3 regions of the Arthrobacter pigmenti genome follow, and region 1 is predicted to be linked to each of the others. Evidence: predicted binding sites of a transcription regulator. Region 1 holds the regulator's gene; each other region holds the start of a gene.
What was found. Region 1 encodes HrcA, which represses chaperone genes, less so after heat shock. Its sites were predicted from a motif close to TTNGCACTCGNNNNNNNCGAGTGCNAA; they were not measured.
Positions count from the first base shown of each region.

Region 2: groES (co-chaperone GroES) is a predicted target of HrcA. The motif match lies at 1,383-1,409, and genes of this name have one in related genera.
Region 3: groL (chaperonin GroEL) is a predicted target of HrcA. The motif match lies at 1,011-1,037, and genes of this name have one in related genera.

Region 1 is NZ_JAATJL010000001.1:1,636,016-1,638,282, forward strand. Features, by position in the region: gene dnaJ (molecular chaperone DnaJ) at 1-453, opposite strand, end outside; gene hrcA (heat-inducible transcriptional repressor HrcA) at 521-1,537, opposite strand; gene BJ994_RS07495 (DUF3097 domain-containing protein) at 1,680-2,267, shown strand, end outside.
Region 2 is NZ_JAATJL010000001.1:2,363,839-2,366,105, forward strand. Features, by position in the region: gene groL (chaperonin GroEL) at 1-863, opposite strand, end outside; gene groES (co-chaperone GroES) at 949-1,245, opposite strand; gene BJ994_RS10915 (nucleoside/nucleotide kinase family protein) at 1,546-2,253, opposite strand; gene BJ994_RS10920 (GNAT family acetyltransferase) at 2,246-2,267, shown strand, end outside.
Region 3 is NZ_JAATJL010000001.1:387,005-389,271, forward strand. Features, by position in the region: gene BJ994_RS01890 (LytR C-terminal domain-containing protein) at 1-560, shown strand, start outside; gene BJ994_RS01895 (cold-shock protein) at 687-893, shown strand; gene groL (chaperonin GroEL) at 1,185-2,267, shown strand, end outside.

The DNA.
Region 1 (2,267 bases):
ACCCGGCTGAGTGCAGGATCCGTCACAGGTAGGGCAGACGGCGGCGGTGTCAACGTCGATCTTCTTGTTAGTGCCGAAAACCGTGTCCTTCAGGTCGATACGCACATTGATCAAGGCATCCTGCCCGCGCTGCGTGCGGGACGGCGGGCCACTCGGCCCGCCGCCACCGAAGAACGTCTCGAAAATGTCCTGGAAGGCAAACCCGGACCCTGAATAACCGCTCCCGAAACCGTTATCAGTACCATTTTCATTGCCGGTGGTGTCGTACACGCGGCGCTTTTGCGGGTCTGAAAGAACCTCGTACGCGCGTGTGACCAGCTTGAACTGATCGGCAGCCTCCGGCCCCTGGTTCACATCCGGATGGAGCTTGCGGGCGAGCTTCCGGTACGCCTTCTTGATCTCTTCTCCGCTGGCATCGCGTGCGACGCCGAGGACTTCGTAGTGATTACTCACTCCTGCACATCACTTCCTGTGGTTCTTACCGTGCAAACGGTTGTGGATTATGGGCCCCGTCATCCGGTCACGATTCATCGAGGATGCGGGAAAGATAACGAGCAACCGCTCGTACAGCGGCCATGGTTGTTGGGTAATCCATTCTCGTGGGACCGAGTACCCCCACCTTCGCCAATGCATCCGGTCCGTAACCCGTTGCAATTACCGAAGCTTCGGACAGGCCCCCGTGCGGATTCTCGCGTCCAATACGTACGGACACGCCGAGCGCGTCCTGCTTCATTTCGGACAAAAGGTGCAGCATAACGACCTGCTCCTCCAACGCTTCAAGGACCGGCCCGATGGTCAAGGGGAAGTCGAGTGTGGAACGCGCAAGGTTAGCCGTGCCCGCCAGAACGATCCTGTCTTCCCTATTGGAAGCCGAAAGTTGTTCCAGACTTTGCCCGAGCGATTGTGCCATGCCCTGCAGCGCCTGCGGGAGCGCAGCGATACACACGGCAAGCTCCTGGGGCACGGCGGCGAGACGAACGCCTGCAACCTTCTCAAGAAAGCGCTGGCGCAGGTCCGCCAGGTCGGATTCCTTTGTCTCCGCAGGAACCACCTCCACCCTCTGTTGTACGGCGCCGTTGGTGGAGATCAACACGACCAGTACGCGTCCGGGAGCAAGCAATACAAACTCTATATGCCGGACCGCAGCGCCGCCCAGATGCGGGTACTGCACAACCGCAACCTGGTTGGTCAGCTGTGCCAGCAGTCTCACAGTCCGGTCAAGTACGTCGTCGAGATCCTCGGCGCTCTCAAGCAGAGATTGAATCGCCTTCTTTTCGGGACCGGAGAGCGGCTTCACCTCGGCGATCCTGTCAACGAAAAGCCGGTACCCCTTGTCAGTCGGAATCCGCCCCGAACTTGTGTGCGGAGCGGTGATCAGTCCCTCTTCTTCGAGGAGGGCCATGTCGTTCCTGATAGTGGCCGAGGACACACCAAGCCGGTGGCGCTCGACGAGGGCCTTGGATCCCACGGGCTCCCGGGAATGCACATAGTCCTCGACGATGGCACGCAGCACCTCAAGCCTTCTGGGCTCGCTCATGTTCACCTCCGATGTCCTCAGCCGCATCATCAACGAATTAGCACTCAACACGCCTAAGTGCCAAGTCTAATACGCTCCGACCGATTGTTAGCATTGGGGCGGTCCCGCGAAGGACGCGGAATCCGGAGGCGAGCTTTCTTACATGTCACATCATCCGTGGGGATCCCAGGATCTTTCAGCACCACGATCATCCCCCCTTGAGAAGGTGGAGGCGCAACCAGGCGTCGTCCTGGAGGACGTTCAGAGTGGGTTCGTTGGAGCGATCCTCAGCACGGAGAAGTCCGGCGGGCTCCATGTCATGGTGCTCGAAGACCGCCGCGGCAAACGACGCACCTTTCCGATTGGTTTTGGATTTCATGTCGACGGTGCCCCAGTCGAGGTCATCGCACCTCTCGGTGTCCCGGACAACTACCCGCAACGCACTGCCTCAGGGTCTGTCCGGGTATCGAATCAACGGGCGCGGGTCGCGCGCGCCGGCAGGATCTGGGTCGAGGGTAAACACGACGCGGAACTGGTGGAAAAGGTCTGGGGAGATGACTTGCGGGTGGAGGGCATTGTCGTCGAGCCTCTACACGGCGTCGATGACCTCGCCGCCGTCGTGCGGGCATTCCAGCCAGGCCAGTCGCGACGCCTTGGGATTCTTGTAGACCACCTCCTGCCCGGCACGAAGGAGGCCCGCATCGCCGACGAAGCGATGCGGATTCCCGGAGCGCCGGGAAATGTGCTGATC
Region 2 (2,267 bases), 730 kb from region 1:
TCCTGGAGCATGGCCTTGCGGCGGTCGCCGAAGCCGGGTGCCTTGACTGCAACCACGTTGAGGGTGCCGCGGATCTTGTTCACCACAAGAGTGGACAGCGCCTCGCCCTCGATATCCTCAGCGATGATGAAGAGCGGCTTGCCCGCCTGCAGCGCCTTTTCAAGCAGCGGCAGGAATTCCTGCAGCGCCGAAATCTTGCCGGAGTTGATCAGGATCAGTGCGTCTTCGAGGACAGCTTCCTGGCGCTCTGCGTCAGTCACGAAGTACGGGCTGAGGTATCCCTTGTCGAACTGCATGCCCTCGGTGAGGACCAGTTCGGTCTGCGTGGTCGAGGATTCCTCGATCGTGATGACGCCGTCCTTGCCGACCTTCTCGAAAGCCTCGGCCAGCAGGTCGCCGACTTCCTGGCTCTGGGCCGAGATGGCAGCGACATTGGCGGTCTGCTTTCCGACAACCTCACGGGCGTTTTCCAGCAGGCGATCGGCAACAGCCTCGATGGAAACCTCGATGCCGCGCTTCAGGGCGCCGGGAGCGGCACCTGCTGCAACGTTGCGGAGGCCTTCCTTGACCAGTGCCTGCGCGAGGACTGTGGCCGTCGTCGTGCCGTCACCGGCGACGTCGTTGGTCTTGGTGGCAACTTCCTTGGCAAGCTGGGCGCCAAGGTTCTCATAGGGGTCGTCCAGCTCCACCTCACGTGCGATGGTCACGCCGTCGTTGGTGATGGTGGGTGCGCCCCACTTCTTGTCGAGGACGACGTTGCGTCCCCGCGGGCCGAGGGTCACCTTGACGGTGTCGGCCAGCTTGTCGACGCCGGCTTCGAGCTTGCGGCGCGCGGCGTCGTTGAACTCCAACTGCTTTGCCATATCTTGTTCCTTTCAGGCGTGTGCAGGGGTGTGTACCAGCAGGAAAAGAACCCCGGCCAATGGTGACCGGGGTTCTTCTGCACAACTACTTGACGACGATCGCCAGGACGTCGCGGGCGGAAAGAACCAGGTACTCCTGGCCGCCGTGCTTGACCTCGGTGCCACCGTACTTGGAGTAGATGACGACGTCGCCTTCGGAAACGTCAACCGGAACACGGTTGCCGTTGTCGTCAACGCGGCCGGGGCCTACTGCGACGACTTCGCCCTCCTGGGGCTTTTCCTTGGCGGTGTCCGGGATGACCAGGCCGGAAGCAGTGGTCTGCTCGCCTTCCAGCGGCCGGACAACAATACGATCTTCAAGAGGCTTGATAGAGACCGACACTCGGACCTCTCCTTCACTTGGTTGTATGAATCTTAGGTTTCGAGCAGGCGCTGACCGTCGTCGCGGTGCCGGTTGGCGCATCCTCGAAGGATTAGCACCCTCATGATGAGAGTGCCAAGTCTGACTTTATGCAACGGTTAGCACTCGGTCAAGGCGAGTGCCAGAGAGTTGTCACTTCACGTCTGTTCTGTCTGTCGATTCCGTGCAGGTTCGGCCAGACACGACGGCGAGTCGCCCCCGACACGCGCTGCAAACGCGTCGCCCTCTGACGAGACCTGCGCGGAATCGACCGGGTAGAGCTCACGCACGGTAGGAAACGGATTCCGGCTCGACGAAACGACGCGCACCCGGATCGGAATTGTCCACCACGAACGTAGCCCTGGACGCCGGATCGCATCCGCCGAGGTAAAGCCTTTGCCCCTGCACATACCGCCGCATGGAGAGATGTTCAGGATCGGGATTGGACCCGTCGCGGATTGCCATCCGCTCAGCCGTCACCGTAAACGGCACGTCCAGGAACACCGACACATCCCAAACCCCAGCAAGCTCGTCCCGGTGCAGGAACATGCCATCAATCAGCACGAGGCAATCGGATGGTGCCTGCTGCAACGGCGGACAGAGGGAACTATCAGTGGCAAGGTCATGGCAGGCCTCCCGGTAGAACCCGTCACCGCGAAGCGGCTCCAGCACCCACTCGCGAAACCGCCCGTAGTTATAGGAATCGAGCCAGAAACCCTCGGGAGAGTCCCGTCCGCGCCGGTAACGCACTGCGCTTGCCTTCAGGAAGTTATCCAGCCCGATACGGACCACAGCCCGGCCATCACGCGAGGCCAGAGCCGCAAGGGAATCAGCGAACGTCGTCTTGCCCGAACCATCCACACCGTCGACGCCCACCAGAACCCTGCCACCCCCGAAGGCGCGCCTGAGCACCGTGGCCAACACCCCGCCGTCGTCCGCTTTCCGTCCCATACTGGCAGCGTAGGTGAAATAAGCTCGACGGATGCTCATCACGGACCTTCAGC
Region 3 (2,267 bases), 1.2 Mb from region 1:
GTCAGGGAGTGCACAGGGAACGGCTTGTACCGCCCCGATCGGGTGGACTGGCACTGAAGATCCTTGTTGGCCTGATGGTGCTGGCAGTAGGCTTTGCCGCCTACTTCATTTTCCCGCGGCTCGGAATCGGCCAGGCAAGCGAATCAGCACCGGAGACTTCCAGCGCGGCGCCGTCAACGCCATCAACGGAGGAAACCGCCAGTGCGGCTCCCAGCGAGGAGCCGAGTCCTTCCGAAGCGCCCACGCCGGAACCTACACCTGTTGAGACGGAGCCGGAGGCCGTCGTCGACAGGGCGCAACCCGTAGCAGTGCTCAACGCCACTACGGTTGCCGGCCTGGCCAGCACTGCGGCAGGGCGGCTGCAGACTGACGGCTGGAATGTAACCCAGATTGCTAACTGGGCTGGGCAGCCGGTGCAGAGTTCTCTCATCCTGTATAACGGGGAGGAGCAGCGTGCTTCCGCCGAAGAGCTTGGGCGAGTGCTCGGCATAACCACGGTCCAGGGCAACGCTGGTTTCTCCGAAAACATAACCGTCGTGGTTGGGCCCGGCTTCCAGTAATCCGGTCCGGTTAAGGATCAATAACATTCACTGTGTTCTGCATCACTGACGTCCTCAAGTGGGATTAGATGTATTGCAGCCCCGCCATCAACAGCAAGCGGGGGATCTACACAGTGGGAGAACAACATGGCGCAGGGAACCGTTAAATGGTTCAACGCTGAAAAGGGATACGGCTTCATCACCGTAGATGAAGGTGGAGCGGACGTATTTGTGCATTGGTCCGCGATCCAGATGGAAGGCTACCGCGCACTCGATGAGGGGCAGCGGGTGGAGTTTGAGATCGGAGAAGGGCAGAAGGGGCCGCAGGCTGAAGCCGTGCGGCTGGCATCCTGATCCGCACCTACGTTCCAGAACGACGACGGCGCGTTCCCCACACGGGGGCGCGCCGTCGTCGTTGTTTTCCCAACGCGAACAGCTTGCACTCACACCTCTAGAGTGCTAATTATTGACTTAGCACTCGAGCGTGACGACTGCTAAGGCGTCGCCTTTCGAGTGAACAAGCACCTTCTGCGGTGAGGGCAGAACCGGGACGTACAGAGATCATCCCGGTGAAGTCCGTCCGTCGCGGGCATCGCAGACCGGTAGCAGCTGATCAAGACCGTCCCCGAAAGGACCTAAGCCGTTATGGCCAAGATCATTTCTTTTGATGAAGAGGCTCGCCGCGGCCTCGAGCGCGGGTTGAACATCCTCGCTGATGCAGTCAAGGTAACGCTGGGCCCCCGCGGGCGCAACGTTGTCCTCGAGAAGAAGTGGGGCGCCCCCACGATCACCAACGATGGCGTGTCCATCGCCAAGGAGATCGAACTGGACGACCCGTTCGAAAAGATCGGCGCCGAGCTGGTCAAGGAAGTTGCCAAGAAGACTGACGACGTCGCCGGTGACGGTACCACCACCGCCACTGTGCTCGCCCAGGCCCTGGTCAAGGAAGGCCTGCGTAACGTAGCCGCAGGTGCCGATCCCCTCAGCCTCAAGCGCGGCATCGAGAAGGCCGTTGACGCTGTGACCGCCGAGTTGCTCGCCTCCGCCAAGGAGATCGAGACGAAGGAAGAGATCGCCGCTACCGCTTCGATCTCCGCAGGGGACCAGCAGATCGGCGACCTGATCGCCGAAGCCCTCGACAAGGTTGGCAAGGAAGGCGTCATCACCGTCGAGGAGTCCAACACCTTCGGTCTTGAGCTTGAGCTCACCGAGGGCATGCGCTTCGACAAGGGCTACATCTCCGGCTACTTCGTCACCGACGCAGAGCGCCAGGAAACGGTCCTCGAAGACCCCTACATCCTGATCGTCAACTCGAAGATCTCCAACGTCAAGGACCTCGTTGCCGTCCTCGAGAAGGTCATGCAGTCCGGCAAGCCGCTGCTGATCATCGCCGAAGACATCGAGGGTGAAGCCCTGGCTACCCTCGTGGTCAACAAGATCCGCGGCACCTTCAAGTCTGTTGCCGTCAAGGCTCCGGGCTTCGGTGACCGCCGCAAGGCTCAGTTGGCCGATATCGCCATCCTCACCGGTGGCCAGGTCATCGCCGAGGAAGTTGGCCTCAAGCTGGAGAACGCAACCCTGGACCTGCTTGGTTCGGCCCGCAAGGTTGTTGTCACCAAGGATGAGACCACCATCGTCGAGGGTGCCGGAAACGCTGACGAGATCGCCGGCCGCGTGGCCCAGATCCGTGCCGAAATTGAGAACTCCGACTCGGACTACGACCGCGAG